Regions from separate parts of the Streptomyces sp. CNQ329 genome, predicted to be linked through region 2. Evidence: predicted binding sites of a transcription regulator. Region 2 holds the regulator's gene; the other holds the start of a gene.
The links. The regulator HrcA, encoded in region 2, represses chaperone genes, less so after heat shock. The targets are predictions, from matches to a motif close to TTNGCACTCNGNNNNNCNGAGTGCNAA.
Positions count from the first base shown of each region.

Region 1 (7,743 bases), on a different contig from region 2:
GAGAACCTGACCACGTCCGGCGTCGACGTCTGCGGCGCCCGCATCGGCGAGCGCTGGCGGATCGGCCCCGACCTGCTGCTGGAGGTCGCCGGTTCGCGCATCCCCTGCCGCACGTTCGCCGGCTGGCTCGGTGAGCGGGGGTGGGTCAAGCGCTTCACGCAGGCGGCCCGGGCCGGAGCGTACCTGCGGGTGAAAGAGCCGGGCGAGATACGGGCCGGGGACCCGATCCGCCTCGCGTACCGCCCGGACCACGAGGTGACGGCCGCCTTCTGGTTCCGCGCGAACACCCTGGAGCGGGAGTTGCTGCCCCGGCTCCTGGCCGCCGGGGACGCGCTGCATCCAGAGTCCCTGGAGAAGGCCCGTAAAGCGGCGGCCCGCGCGTCCTGATCCCCCGCCGGATCCGGCGAGGGCTCCGGGCGGGGACGGCGGACCTGCCGGGCACTGAGCGGGACCGCTAGCGTGCGGCCATGACGACTGCGCTGATTACGGGATCGACGGCCGGCCTCGGCGCCGCCTTCGCCCGCCGCCTGGCCGCTTCGGGACACGACCTGGTGCTCGTCGCCAGGACGGCGGGGCGGCTGCACGAACAGGCCGCCGAGTTGCACGAGCGGCACGGCGTCGAGGCGTCGGTGCTCCCCGCGGACCTGGCGACGGAGGAGGGCATCACGGCGGTGGAGAAGCGCCTCGGCGACGCGGGGCGGCCGGTGGACCTGCTGGTCAACAACGCGGGCTTCGGGCTGAAGGGCCGCTACCTCCAGGTATCGCTCGCCGACGAGCTGACGATGCTGAAGGTGCACTGCGAGGCGGTGCTGCGGCTGACGACGGCCGCGGCGGCGGCGATGCGGGAGCGTTCGCGGGGTGCGGTGGTCAACGTCGCGTCGGTGGCGGCGTTCGTGCCCCGCGGGACGTACGGGGCGAGCAAGGCGTGGGTCGTGCAGTTCACGCAGGGCGTGGCGCGGGACCTAGCGGGCAGCGGGGTGCGGCTGATGGCGCTGTGCCCGGGGTTCGTCCGCACGGAGTTCCACGAGCGGGCGGGCATGAAGACGGACGCCATCCCGGGTTGGATGTGGCTGGACGCGGACAAGGTGGTGGCGGAGGGGCTACGGGACCTCAAGAGGGGCCGTACGGTGTCGATCCCGGATCCGCGGTACAAGGCGCTGATGGGCGCGGCCAAGCTGGTCCCCCGCGGGCTGCTGGGCCGGGTATCGACCGGCGCGGGCCGCACATACGGCCCCCGGTAAGGGGGGTTCGCGAACGAACCCGGGAGCCCCGCCCCGGGGATCCCCGCGCCCCCACGGGCCCGCGCCGGGCCGCCATTCCGGCCCGGGGCCGCCGGCCACCGGGCAGGCGTCCCCCGTCCTCCCCCCGGCCCCGGGCGCAGCGCGCCGGCTCCCACGGCTCGTCCGCGGGAGGGCCAGCATCCGCCGCCCGCAAGGCCGTCGGTCTCCCGGCTGCGGACTTTCCCCCTCCTCCGCACGCCCGGACACGTCCCGCACACGCCGCAGGGCCCCACCCCCCTGTCGGGGGCGGGGCCCTGCGGAGCGTGATGACCGGCGGTCAGGCGTGGGCCCGGCCGGAGGTCAGTGCGCGTGACCGTGGCCGCCGTGGCTGTGGCCCTGGTCCTCCTCGGGCTCCGGCTTCTCCACCACGGCGCTCTCCGTCGTCAGCAGCAGCGAGGCGATCGACGCCGCGTTCTCCAGCGCCGAGCGGGTCACCTTCACCGGGTCGATGACGCCGGCCTTCACCAGGTCGCCGTACTCGCCGGTGGCGGCGTTGAAGCCCTGGCCCGCCGACAGCTCCGCGACCTTGGAGGTGATGACGTACCCCTCCAGGCCCGCGTTCTCCGCGATCCACCGCAGCGGCTCGACCGTCGCGCGGCGCACGACCGCGACGCCGGTGGCCTCGTCGCCCGTGAGGCCGAGGCCGTCCTCCAGCACCTTCGCGGCGTGGACGAGCGCCGAGCCGCCGCCGGAGACGATGCCCTCCTCGACCGCCGCGCGGGTGGCGGAGATGGCGTCCTCCAGACGGTGCTTCTTCTCCTTCAGCTCGACCTCGGTGGCCGCGCCGACGCGGATGACGCACACGCCGCCGGCGAGCTTCGCCAGCCGCTCCTGCAGCTTCTCGCGGTCCCAGTCGGAGTCCGTGGCCTCGATCTCGGCCTTGATCTGCGCGACCCGGCCGGCGACCTCGTCCGCCTTGCCGGCGCCGTCGACGATCGTCGTGTCGTCCTTGGTGATGACCACACGGCGGGCAGTGCCCAGCACCTCCAGGCCGACCTGGTCGAGCTTGAGGCCGACCTCCTCGGCGATCACGGTGGCGCCCGTGAGGGTGGCCATGTCGCCGAGCATCGCCTTGCGGCGGTCGCCGAAGCCGGGGGCCTTGACCGCGACGGAGTTGAAGGTGCCGCGGATCTTGTTGACGACGAGGGTGGACAGCGCCTCGCCGTCCACGTCCTCGGCCACGATCAGCAGCGGCTTCGAGGAGCCGGCCTGCATGACCTTCTCCAGCAGCGGCAGCAGGTCCTGGATGGAGGAGATCTTGCCCTGGTTGATGAGGATGTACGGGTCCTCCAGCACCGCCTCCATGCGGTCCTGGTCGGTCACCATGTAGTGCGACAGGTAGCCCTTGTCGAAGGCCATGCCCTCGGTGAAGTCCAGCTCCAGGCCGAAGGTGTTGGACTCCTCGACGGTGATGACGCCGTCCTTGCCGACCTTGTCCATGGCCTCGCCGATGAGCTGGCCCACCTGCTCGTCCTGCGCGGACAGCGCGGCGACCGCGGCGATGTCGGACTTGGAGTCGATCGGGCTGGCGGCCTTCAGCAGCTCGTCGGAGACGGCCGCGACGGCGGCGTCGATGCCGCGCTTGAGCGCGGAGGGGGAGGCGCCGGCGGCCACGTTGCGCAGGCCCTCGCGGACCAGCGCCTGGGCCAGCACGGTGGCGGTGGTGGTGCCGTCGCCCGCGATGTCGTTGGTCTTGGTCGCCACCTCCTTCACGAGCTGGGCGCCCAGGTTCTCGTACGGGTCCTCGACCTCGATCTCGCGGGCGATGGTCACGCCGTCGTTGGTGATGGTCGGGGCACCGAACTTCTTGTCGATGACGACGTTGCGGCCGCGGGGGCCGATCGTCACCTTCACGGTGTTGGCAAGTTTGTCCACGCCGCGCTCAAGAGCGCGGCGGGCATCCTCGTCGAACTTCAGAGTCTTCGCCATGGAACGTGGTTCCTCTCAAGGGGGCGCCGTCGGGAGCGCCGACGCCCCGGCCCGTTTCGATATGTCCTGCTCGATGAACGGATCCGGGGCGGCGGCGTATGCGGGAAGAAGCGGGAAGCGCCCCGTTACTTCTCGATGATCGCGAGCACGTCGCGGGCGGAGAGGACGAGGTAGTCCTCGTTGTTGTACTTCACCTCGGTGCCGCCGTACTTGCTGTAGAGAACGACGTCACCGACGGAGACGTCGAGCGGCAGACGGTTGCCGTCCTCGAAGCGGCCCGGGCCCACGGCCAGGACGACGCCCTCCTGGGGCTTCTCCTTGGCGGTGTCCGGGATGACCAGGCCCGAGGCCGTGGTCTCCTCGGCGTCGAGCGTCTGGACCACGATGCGGTCCTCAAGCGGCTTGATGGCAACCTTGGTGCTGGCGGTCGTCACGATCCGACCTCCCCCTTCGGAGATCTCGCGGGGTTGAATGTCTGGGGTGGCGACCCTGGTGGACCCGTCGTCGCGGGTGCCGGATCCGCCTCGTCGCTGTGTTGGCACTCTCCCACGGGGAGTGCCAGAGCCGAGATTATGCCGCCCTTTAGCACTCGGTCAAGCCGAGTGCCAGATTGCCCGCCGCGCCGTACGTCCGTACGAATCCTCGCGGCCCCCGCGTCACACGTAGTCCTCCAACCGGGCCACGGTGAAGCCCTGGCGCTGGATCTCCCGTACCAGCTCCGCCATCACGTCCGTCATCGTCCGCCCGCCCTGCTCCTCCGGCCCCAGGAAGTGCGCCAGCACGATGTCGCCGGGGCGCAGCCGGTCGCCGCTGCGGTACTCCAGCCCGCTCGCCTTCATCTCGGCCCGCCACAGCGGCATCGCGCGGACGCCGCAGGAGGCGGCGGCCCGCAGCGTCGCCGCGTCGTACTTGCCGTAGGGCGGCCGGAACAGGGTCGGGCGGACGCCGAAGCGGTCGGAGACGCGCCGCTGCTGGCCGCAGATCTGGCGCCGCTGCCCGGCGTACGGCAGGGAGGTGAGGTCCGGGTGGGTGAGGGTGTGGCCGTGGACGGAGTTGCCCAGGCGGCGCAGCTTCTCGAAGTAGCCGTAGTCCACGCCGGCCGCGGAGCCGGAGAGGAACATGCTGAACGGCAGCCGCAGCTCCGCCGCCATCCGGATCAGCGCGGGGTCCTTCTCCCAGCCGTCGTCGATGGTGAGGAAGACGACCTTGTCCCGTGTCGGCACCCGGCCCGTCACGGCGGGCACCCCGGAGTCGGCCGGCCGCACGGGACGGCTCGCGGGGGGCGTGGGCGGCGGGGCGAGGGGGCGGTCGAGGCCCCAGCGCCGGTACGCACCGGGGCCGGCGGCGTGCGCGGCGTCCTTGCGGGCGTTGCCGCCGCCGCCCGGCAGCGCGCGCGGGGTACGCCCGGCGTGCCGCGCTTCCGGCTTGCCGTCCGGCCGGGCGTCCCCGGGCGCCGCGGAGTCCCCACCGCTTGGGGGAAACCACTCCTCCGGCGGACGGGCCGCGTCCGCGCAGGCGGTGAGCGCCAGCAGGCAGACGGCGGCTATCGCGGCGGCCGACGACCGCCGCCCGGAGCGGCGGTTGCGCCTCATACGTAGTCCTCCAAGCGGGCAACGGCGAAGCCCTCGTCGTTCGCCTTACGGAGCACCGTACGGAGGACGTCGGCCATCGTGCCGCCGAATTCGGAAGGCCCTTCGAAGTGGGTGAGCACGATATCGCCCGGGTGGAACGCGGTGTCGGCCCGGGAGTACGTCCAGCGGCCGGGGAACGCCTCCTGCTGCCACAGCGGGACGACGTCGATGCCGCAGTCGCCGGCGACGCGCAGGGTGTCGCCGTTGTAGTTGCCGTACGGCGGGCGGAAGATCCGCGGCGCCGCGCCCATCTCCCGCTCCAGGACGCGCTGCTGGCCGCAGATCTCCTCGCGCTGGGCCGCGTAGGGCAGTTCGCGGAGGTTGGGGTGGTGGAGGGTGTGGTTGTGGACGGCGGTGCCGAGGTCGCGGAGGTCGCGGAAGTAGGCGTAGTCGTCGCCAGCGACCTCGTCGGCGAGGAAGGCGCTGACGGGCACGTCGAGTTCGCGCAGCATGCGCAGCAGCTCGCGGTCCTTGCGGTAGCCGTCGTCGATGGTCAGGAAGATGACCCGGTCGCCGGTCGGGACCCGGGTGATGACGGGCGGCAGGCCGGGGCCGCCGCCGTCGGTCTCGTAGCCGGGTTCGGTGGCGAGTGCGGGTTTGGTACGCGGCGGGGCGGGCGGCAGCAGCGGGGCGGCGGCCAGGCCCCAGGTGCGGGCGGCGGCGAGCCGCCGGGCGTGGAGGCGCTGCTGGTGCCGCGCGGTGCGGGCGAGGGCGAGGGCGGGTGCGGCGGCCGGACCGCCGGCGACGGCGGGCTTGGCGTCCTCGGAGCGAGGGGTGAGGGGGTGGTGGCGGTCGGGCCCGGCGGTGCCGGAGGAGCAGCCGGAGGCGAGGAGGGCGGCGGTGACGGCCAGGGGGAGGAGGCCGGTACGGAGCCTGGCGCGGGAAAGCATTTTATCCTTTTGTCGTATTTATTGCGGAGTCCGCATCCTTCCAGTACGGAACGGGGTGTCACGGCGCCACGCCGTACGGGCGCCCGGATGGCGGACGCCGCGGTCACCGCCCGCCGCTCCCCGGCGGCGCCCGCAACCGCCCCGCCACCGTGACGGACAATGGGCGGATGCACGACGCCGGAGATCCCCTCGCCGCCCTCCTCACCTCCGAGGGGCAGGACCTCCTCGCCGAGTTGCGCGACCACGACCCCGCCGACGAGCTGGCCCTCGCCACCCGGCTGCGCCGCACGCACCCCGCCCCGCTCGTCTCCGCCGCGCTCGGCCAGGCCCGGCTGCGGCAGCGGGCGGCGGCGAAGTTCGGGCCGGACGCGGGGCGGATGTACTTCACGCCGGACGGCGTCGAGCAGGCGACCCGTACGGCGGTCGCGGCGCACCGCGCGGCCCGCTTCGCCGCGCTCGGCGTCGACCGGGTCGCCGACCTGTGCTGCGGCATCGGCGGCGACGCGGTGGCGCTCGCGCGGGCCGGGATCGCGGTGCTCGCCGTCGACCGGGACCCGGCGACGGCCGCCGCCGCGCGCGCCAACGCGGCGGCGCTGGGGGTCGCGGAGCTGGTCGAGGTGCGGTGCGCGGAGGTGGGGGACGTGGACATCTCGGGGTATGACGCGGTGTTCGTCGATCCGGCTCGCCGGGTCGGAGGGGGTGGCGGGGGGCGTACGCGGGTCTTCGACCCCGAGGCGTACTCGCCGCCGCTGTCCTGGGCGGTCGAGGTCGCCGGCCGGGTCTCGCACGCCGCGCTGAAGGTGGCCCCCGGCATCCCGCACGAGCTGGTGCCGGACGCCGCGGAGGCGGAGTGGGTCTCGGACGGCGGCGAGGTGAAGGAGGCCGTGCTCTGGTTCGGTACCGCTCCCGGCGCCCGCCGCGCGACCCTGCTGCCCGCCGGCGCCTCCCTCGCGGGACGCGGCCTGCCCGACCCGGCGCCGGGCCCCGTCGGGCGCTACCTGTACGAGCCGGACGGCGCGGTTATCCGCGCGCACCTCGTCGCCGAGGTGGCCGCGCAGGTCGGCGGCCGGCTGCTGGATCCGGCGATCGCGTACGTCACGGCCGGCGACCGGGTGCCGACCCCGTACGCCACCGCGTACGAGATCACCGACACGCTCCCGTTCAGCGTCAAGAAGCTCCGCGCCCTGCTGCGCGAACGCGGCGTCGGCAGCGTCACCGTCAAGAAGCGCGGCTCCGCCGTCGAACCCGAGGAGCTGCGGCGGAAGCTGAAGCTCACCGGCGCGACCACGGTGTCCTGCACGGTCTTCCTCACCCGGGTCGCCGGCGCCCCTACGGTGCTTCTGGGCCGTCCGGTCCCAGCGACGTGAACCGCCACCGGTGCACGGGCCGGGCCAGCAGGCCGGCGTCCGGGTCCGGGAGTTCCGGCATACCGGCCTCACGGTCGCCGCAGCCCGCGTCCCACCAGGTGATGACCAGCACCCGGTCCCCCGGCGCGCGGAACGTCTCGCGCCGCAGCGGCTGGACGGGCAGGCCCTGCGCGCGGGCCCACGCCAGCAGCTCGTCGCCGCGCCCGGCCGTGGCCTTGGCCTCCCACATCAGCGCGATGACGGTCACGAGTACAGGTTGTCCTTCGCCGGCTCGTGCGCGTGGTCGTGGCCGTGCCCCGGGACGTGCGTCTGAGTGACCGGCAGCGACGAGTCGGCCGACAGGTCCCAGTCCGACGCCGCCCGCCCCCGCGCCACCATCTCCGCGCCCAGCGCCGCGACCATCGCCCCGTTGTCCGTGCACAGCTTCGGCCGCGGCACCCGCAGCACGATCCCCGCGTCCTCGCAGCGCCGCTCCGCCATCGCCCGCAGCCGCGAGTTCGCCGCCACCCCGCCGCCGATCATCAGGTGCCCGACGCCGTTGTCCCGGCAGGCCCGTACCGCCTTGCGGGTCAGCACGTCCGCGACCGACTCCTGGAACGACGCCGCCACATCCGCCACCGGCACCTCCTCCCCCGCCGCCCGCCTG
Region 1 covers NZ_AXVU01000018.1:96,197-103,939, forward strand. The annotation lists gene I003_RS0114460 (MOSC domain-containing protein) at 1-387, shown strand, start outside; gene I003_RS0114465 (SDR family NAD(P)-dependent oxidoreductase) at 468-1,241, shown strand; gene groL (chaperonin GroEL) at 1,581-3,209, opposite strand; gene groES (co-chaperone GroES) at 3,335-3,643, opposite strand; gene I003_RS0114480 (polysaccharide deacetylase family protein) at 3,866-4,801, opposite strand; gene I003_RS0114485 (polysaccharide deacetylase family protein) at 4,798-5,730, opposite strand; gene I003_RS0114490 (class I SAM-dependent methyltransferase) at 5,898-7,097, shown strand; gene I003_RS0114495 (hypothetical protein) at 7,060-7,326, opposite strand; gene tsaD (tRNA (adenosine(37)-N6)-threonylcarbamoyltransferase complex transferase subunit TsaD) at 7,341-7,743, opposite strand, start outside.
Region 1: a site for HrcA is predicted at 3,792-3,818, ahead of groES (co-chaperone GroES). Genes of this name have one in related genera too.

Region 2 (7,743 bases):
GTGGCCTCGGCGACGGCCAGCCCGTCGGTGGTCGCCAGCCGCAACTGCCGCAGCTCGCCGGGGCCCGGGTGGGACCAGGCCAGCCAGGCCGAGTCGGGTGAGAACACCAGCCCGCCGACGTCGCCGTACTCGCTGGCGTCGACCTCGCGTACGTCGCCGGAGGCGCGTTCGACGAGCAGCACGCGGCCGTCGTGCGAGGCGACGGCGACGCGGCTGCCGTCCGGCGCGACGGCCAGCCCGGTGACGCGGCCGAGCCGCCCGGCGGCGACCCGGCGGGGCGTGGCGCCGGCGTCGCGGCCGGCGGCGGGGGTGAACTCCAGCGCGTCCTCGCCCTCGGCGTCGGTCACGAACACCACGTGCTCGGCGCCCTCGGCGCGGAACACCCGGGGCATCCGGGCCCGTACGCCCGGCTCCGCGGCCAGGGCGCGGGCGGGACCCTCGCGGTGGGTCACCCAGTGCAGGGTGCCGCGGATCTCGACGGCGCTGCCGCGGCCGGTGTGGTCGGGGCGCGCGGCGCCGAGGTTGCGGCGGGGGCGCAGCGGGCGGGGGCGCAGGTCGGTGCGCTGACCGCCGAGGCGGATGTCGAGGCGGCGGGGCTCGGTGCCCTCGTCGAGGTCGTCCAGGAGCCACAGTTCGCCGGCGCTCGCGTAGACGACGCGGGTGCCGTCGGTGGCGGCGTGTCGGGCGTAGAAGCCGCCCAGGGGCGTGTGGCGGCGCAGCGCCGCGTACGCGTCGGGCGCGTCGGTGTCGGCGGAGTACAGCGCGCCGGTGCCCTCGTGGTCGGAGAGGAACGCCAGCCGCCCGCCGGCCCACAGCGGGTACTCGGCGTTGCCGAGGACGGCGTCCAGCTCGGCGGGCCGGGTGAACTCCGCGTCGGCCGCGGTGCGCAGCCACAGCCGGCCGGCCGTACCGCCGCGGTAGCGCTTCCAGTACGCCGCCTCCCGGCCCATGCCCACGGTCAGCAGCGCGACGCGGCCCTCCGGCCCGTACGCGACGTTGCCGACGGGGCCGAAGGGCAGCGTGTGCGCGGGCCCGCCGTCGGGCGGGACCGCGCGCGCCCAGGTGCGGCGCAGCGAGTACTGGCCGTGGGCGGTCAGCGCCAGCACGTCGCCCTCGGGGGTCCAGCCGCGCACGGAGGTCTTGCCGCTGCCCCAGTACGTCAGGCGGACCGGGGAGCCGCCGTCGACGGGCGCGGTGAGGACCTCGGGGGCGCCGTCGCGGGTGGAGGTCCAGGCGACGCGGGTGCCGTCGGGCGACAGGCGCGGATGGTCCACCGGCATGTTGTCGGCGCTCACCCGCCAGGCGCGACCGCCGTCGAGGGGCGCGGCCCACACGTCGTCCTCCGCCGTGAAGGTGATCAAGTCGCCGTGCAGGTGCGGGAATCGCAGGTAGGCAGGCTGAGTCACGTCGATCATCCCATCATGCGGAAGCGTCGCTCACCACCGCTTTGCGGTGCGGTGTGACATTCGTCCTGTACCCGCCCTGCCCCGGCGCGGAACGATTCGGGACGTGACACTGAACACCCCGGGAAAACCCGTGAGGCCGGCGCGCGGACCCCTCGGGATCCGGGCGTACGGAACCTCTTACTCCGCTCGCTCTCGGCCGCCTCGGGACCGTCCGGGACCGTTCAGGGTCGTTCCGGGTCATCCAGGGGCCGTTCAGGACCACCGTCCCGTCGCCGCGAGCACCACCGCACCCGCCGCGGTGCCCGCGGTGGAGGTGCGCAGCACGGTCGGCCCCAGTCGGTATGCCCCGGCACCGGCGTCCGCGAACGCCGCCAGCTCCTCCGGCGTGATCCCGCCCTCGGGGCCGACCACGAGCACGATCTCCCCGGACTCCGGCAGCTTCGCGCCGGCCAGCGGCGCCGCGCCCTCCTCGTGCAGCACGGCGGTGAACGCCGCGCCCGCGAGCAGCGGCAGCAGCTCCTTCGTCCCGTGCGGCCCGGCGATCTCGGGGAAGCGCAGCCGGCGGGCCTGCTTACCCGCCTCGCGGGCGGTGGCGCGCCACTTGGCCAGGGACTTCTGCCCGCGCTCCGCGCGCCACCGGGTCACGCAGCGGGCCGCCGTCCACGGCACGATCGCGTCCACGCCGGTCTCGGTCATCGTCTCGACGGCCAGCTCGCCGCGGTCGCCCTTCGGCAGCGCCTGCACGACGGTCAGCCGCGGGCTCGGCGCCGGCTCCTCACGCACGCCGGTGCAGGTCACGAGGAGCCGGTCGCGGCCCTCCGCACCGGCCACGGTGCCGTACGCGCCGCGCCCCGCGCCGTCGGTGAGCACGACGTCCTCGCCGGCCAGCAGCCGTCGTACCGACACCGCGTGCCGCCCCTCGGGACCGGTCAGCGCCAGCACCGCGCCGGGGCGGGCGGCATCCAGCACCGCGGGCTCGGCGACGAACACCGGGGCGGTCACAGCAGGCCGCCCGGGGCGTCGCCGGCGGGCTTCGTCGTCCCGCTGAGCGCGTCGGCCAGCTCCCGGGCCAGCACCTCCACCAGCTCGGCGGCGGGCAGTTCACGCGCCAGCCGGAAGCCCTGGCCGGCCCAGAGCGCCATGCCCTGCGGGTCACCGACGCGGGCGGCGGCGGCCCGCAGCGGGGAGGTCAGATGGTGGAGCTGGGGGTAGGCGGCGGGGGCGTACGGGCCGTGTTCGCGTACGAACCGGTTGACCAGCCCGCGTGCGGGCCGGCCGGAGAAGGCGCGGGTCAGCTCCGTACGCGTGAACACACCGCCGGTGACAGCGCGTTTGTGCAGCGCGTTGGCGCCGGACTCGGGGCAGACCAGGAACGCGGTGCCGAGCTGCGCGGCGGCGGCGCCGGCCGACAGCACCGCGGCGATCTGCCCGCCGCGCATCAGCCCGCCGGCGGCGATCACCGGCACGTCGACCGCCTCCAGCACCTCGGCGAGCAGCGTGAGCAGCCCGCGGCCCACGTCGTCGTCGCGCGGATCGTTGCGGAAGCCGCCCTGGTGGCCACCGGCCTCGACGCCCTGCACGCACACGGCGCCGGCGCCCGCGGCCTGCGCCCGGCGTGCCTCGACGACGTTGGTGACGGTGACGACGGTGTACGTCCCGGCGCGGGCGAAGGCGTCGAGGACGGCCGGCCCGGGGCAGCCGAAGGTGAACGACACCAGCGCCACCGGCTCGTCCAGCAGTATCGCCACCTTGGCGTCGAAGGCGTCGTCCGTACCGGCCTCCGCGTCGCCCAGCGCCGTGTCGTACCACTCGACCTCGCCGGCCAGTTGCTCCGCGTACGCCTCGATCTGGGCGGGGTCGGGCGGCGCTGAGGGCTGGGGCAGGAACAGATTGACGCCGAAAGGCCGGTCGGTGACGGCCCGCAACTGGCGGATCTCCTCGTACATCGCCTCCGGCGTCTTGTACCCGGCGGCGAGGAACGCCAGACCGCCGCCCTCGAGGACACCGGCGGCGAGCTGCGGGCAGGATGCGCCACCTGCCATGGGCGCCTGCACGATCGGGAAGGTGAACAGATCGTTCAGCTCGGTGGGCATGGGCTCATCCTGTCACGCAGATCGGACACCGGCGGCCCGCGCCGGATCATGGAATCCGCACGTCTTCACGCACCTGGGGACGGCGTGCGTCCCACCCACAACACCCGTCGCACGGGCCGCACGGCGGCGGCCCGGCGACGTCCTCACCGCACCCCGGCTAGCGACCGCTCCAGGCGTCCTTCAGCCGCGAGAACAGCCCCTGCTGGCCCGGTTTGAACTGGCCCTGCGGGCGCTCCTCGCCGCGCAACTGGGCGAGCTGGCGCAGGAGCCGCTCCTGCTCCGGATCCAGCTTCTGCGGCGTCTCGACCTCGACGTGCACCACCAGGTCGCCCCGGCCGCCGCCGCGCAGATGCGTCACCCCGCGCTGGTGCAGCGGGATCGACTGCCCCGACTGCGTACCGGGACGGATGTCGACCTCCTCCAGGCCGTCGAGCGTCTCCAGATTGACCTTCGTGCCCAGCGAGGCCGCGGTCATCGGAAGCGTCACCGTGCAGTGCAGATCGTCCCCGCGGCGCTGGAAGATCGGGTGCGGCAGCTCGCGGATCTCCACGTACAGATCGCCCGCGGGGCCGCCGCCCGGGCCGACCTCGCCCTCCCCGGCGTGCTGGATGCGGGTGCCGGTATCGACGCCCGCGGGGATCTTGACCGTGAGCGTACGCCGCGAGCGCACCCGTCCGTCGCCCGCGCACTCCGGGCACGGCGTGGGCACCACCGTGCCGAAGCCCTGGCACTGGGGGCAGGGCCGGGAGGTCATGACCTGCCCCAGGAAGGAGCGGGTGACCTGCGAGACCTCGCCGCGGCCGCGGCACATGTCGCACGTCTGCGCCGACGTCCCGGGCGCCGCGCCCTCGCCGTTGCAGGTGCCGCAGACCACCGCGGTGTCGACCTGGATCTCCTTGGTGGCGCCGAACGCCGCCTCCTCCAGCTCGATTTCGAGCCGGATCATGGCGTCCTGGCCGCGGCGGGTGCGCGAGCGCGGCCCACGCTGGCCGGCCTGGCCGAAGAAGGCGTCCATGATGTCGGAGAGGTTGCCGAAGCCGCCGGCGCCGAAGCCGCCGGCCGCGGCGCCGTTCTGCGACAGCGGGTCGCCGCCGAGGTCGTAGATCTGCTTCTTCTGCGGATCCGACAGCACCTCGTAGGCGGCGTTGATCTCCTTGAACCGCTCCTGGGTCTTCGGATCCGGGTTCACGTCCGGGTGCAGCTCGCGCGCGAGTCTGCGGAACGCCTTCTTGATCTCGTCCTGAGAGGCGTCACGTCCGACGCCGAGAACCGCGTAGTAGTCCGTGGCCACTTATGACTCCGCCAGGATCTGTCCGACGTACCGTGCCACTGCGCGTACCGCTCCCATCGTTCCGGGGTAGTCCATGCGGGTAGGTCCGACCACGCCGAGCTTGGCGACGGCTTCGCCGGTGTCGCCGCCTGAACCGTATCCGACGGAGACGACCGAGGTGGAGGTAAGCCCCTCATGGTCGTTCTCGTGACCGATACGCACCGTCATGCCCGGTTCCTTCGCCTCCCCGAGCAGCCGCAGGAGCACCACCTGCTCCTCCAGCGCCTCCAGCACCGGCCGGATAGTGAGCGGGAAGTCGTGGTCGAAGCGGGTGAGGTTGGCGGTGCCGCCGATGATCAGCCGCTCCTCGGTCTCCTCCACCAGCGTCTCCAGCAGCACCGACAGCACGGTCTGCACCGTGCCGCGGTCGTCCGCGGGGAAGGATTCGGCGAGATCCGCCACCAGCGGCGGCACGTCGCGGAAGCGGCGGCCGACGACGCGGCTGTTGAGCCGGGCGCGCAGGTCGGCGAGGGATTCCTCGCCGAACGGCGCCGGGCAGTCCACCATGCGCTGCTCGACCCTGCCGGTGTCGGTGATGAGCACGAGCATGACGCGCGCAGGCGCGAGCTGGAGCAGCTCCACATGGCGCACGGTCGAGCGGGTCAGCGACGGGTACTGCACCACCGCCACCTGCCGCGTCAACTGCGCCAGCAGCCGCACCGTACGCCCGACGACGTCATCGAGGTCGACGGCGCCGGACAGGAAGTTCTGGATCGCCCGCCGCTCGGCCGCACTCAGCGGCTTGACGTCGGCGAGCTTGTCGACGAACAGCCGGTAGCCCTTGTCGGTGGGGATACGGCCGGCGCTGGTGTGCGGCTGGGCGATGAACCCCTCGTCCTCCAGAGCGGCCATGTCATTACGCACCGTCGCCGGGGAAACACCCAGGTGATGCCGCTCGGTGAGCGCCTTGGAACCGACCGGCTCCTCCGTGCCCACGTAGTCCTGGACGATGGCGCGCAGCACTTCGAGCCTGCGCTCGCTGAGCATGCTGCCCACCTCCACACTCGGGGTCCGTCCGGTCGTTCCATCGCTGGCACTCGAAGGCGGGGAGTGCCAGGGTTCCGGGCCAGTGTACGGCCGGGTACGGCAGCTCGGGCAAGGTGGCCGGTCACGTTATAGCGTCGGGGAATGAGTGGCGGTTGGGAAGAGCTGGCCCCGGACGTCGTACGGCGCCGGCTGCCCCGCTGGGACGCGACCGCGGGCGCGGTGGCCGGAGCGGAAGGCGTCCTGCTCGTGGACACCGGCGCCTCGCTGCGGGAGGGCGCGGAGCTGCGCCGGGAGGTCCGGGAGCGCTTCGGCCGCCGGGTGACGCACATCGCGCTCACGCATCCGCACTTCGACCACGTGCTCGGCACCGCGGCCTTCGCGGGAGCCGAGGTCTACGGCCCGGCCGGGACGGCGGCCCTGCTGCGCGGACCGGGCGGCAGGGCCGCGGAGGAGCTGCGCGCGGACGCCGTACGCCACGGGCTGGACCGCCACGCGGCGGCGGAGGCCGTCGACGTCCTGGTCGCACCGCGGCACGAGGTGTCCGGCACGCACCCGCTGGACCTCGGGGGCGGCCGGGAGGTGCTGCTCGTCGAGCTGGGCGCGGCGCACTCGGCGCACGACATGGCGGTGTACGTCCCGGTCCCGGGGCGGCCGGCGATCGTGTTCTGCGGCGACCTGGTCGAGGAGTCAGGCCCCCCGCAGGCGGGCCCGGACGCGGACCCGGCGCGCTGGCCGGAGGCGCTGGACCGGCTGCTGGAGCTGGGCGGACCCGAGGCGGTGTACGTCCCCGGGCACGGGGCGGCGGTGGGGGCGGACTTCGTACGCGCCCAACGGGACGACCTGGTGCGGGGCTTGTCGTAGTCTCGCCCCGTGCGCCGCTACGACACCGACCTCACGCCCCCGTGGAAGAAGCCGCAGCAGCCCGCCCCCGAGGTACCGGCGGAGCCGGACCTCGTGGTGGAGGAGGTGGGCACGGGCTTCTGCGGCGCCGTCATCCGCACGGAGAAGACCGCGGAGGGCCCGACGGTGACGCTGGAGGACCGCTTCGGCAAGCACCGGGTGTTCCCGCTCACGCCGCGCGGCTTCATGATCGACGGCAAGGTCGTCACGCTGGTGCGGCCCGGCGGCTCCACCCGGCCTCCAGGCCCGCTCTTGTCGGCCTCCGGCTCGATCGCCGTCCGCGACCACACCGCGCGCGTGGCCCGCGCCGGCCGCATCTACGTCGAGGGCCGCCACGACGCGGAACTGGTCGAGCGGGTCTGGGGCCACGACCTGCGGGTCGAGGGCGTGGTGGTGGAGTACCTGGAGGGTGTGGACGACCTCCCCGCGGTGGTCTCCGCCTTCGCCCCCGGCCCGGACGCACGCCTGGGGGTGCTGGTCGACCACCTGGTGCCGGGCACGAAGGAGTGGCGCATCGCGGAGTCGGTGACGAGCCCCCACGCGCTGGTGGTGGGTCACCCGTACGTGGACGTCTGGGAGGCGGTCAAGCCCTCGTCGGTGGGCATCGCGGCGTGGCCGAGGATCCCGCGGGGCGAGGACTGGAAGACGGGCGTCTGCCGCGAACTGGGCTGGCCCCCGGACACCGGAGCCGCCTGGCGGCGGATCCTGGACGCGGTACGCACGTACCGCGACCTGGAACCGGCACTGCTGGGGCGGGTGGAGGAGCTGATCGACTTCGTCACGGCGACGGAGGGCTGACTACCGGTGCCGGCGACTGACCCGTCGCGTGCGCAAGGCGGGTCCGGGAGGTACGCACGGGGTCGGGCGGTGGTGCGGCCCGGCGTCGGGGGCCCGGGGGCGGGGGCGGCGTCGGGGGCGGCGGCGTCCCGGGGGGCGGCGTCGGGGGGCGGCGTCGGGGGGCGGCGTCGGGAGGGCGCCAGTGCTGGGGGACGCCGGCATCGGGGGGCGCCAGTGTCGCCCGGAAGCG
Region 2 covers NZ_AXVU01000034.1:68,271-76,013, forward strand. The annotation lists gene I003_RS32865 (S41 family peptidase) at 1-1,406, opposite strand, end outside; gene I003_RS0121960 (16S rRNA (uracil(1498)-N(3))-methyltransferase) at 1,659-2,408, opposite strand; gene I003_RS0121965 (nitronate monooxygenase) at 2,405-3,499, opposite strand; gene dnaJ (molecular chaperone DnaJ) at 3,657-4,790, opposite strand; gene hrcA (heat-inducible transcriptional repressor HrcA) at 4,791-5,816, opposite strand; gene I003_RS0121980 (MBL fold metallo-hydrolase) at 5,958-6,677, shown strand; gene I003_RS0121985 (DUF3097 domain-containing protein) at 6,687-7,514, shown strand.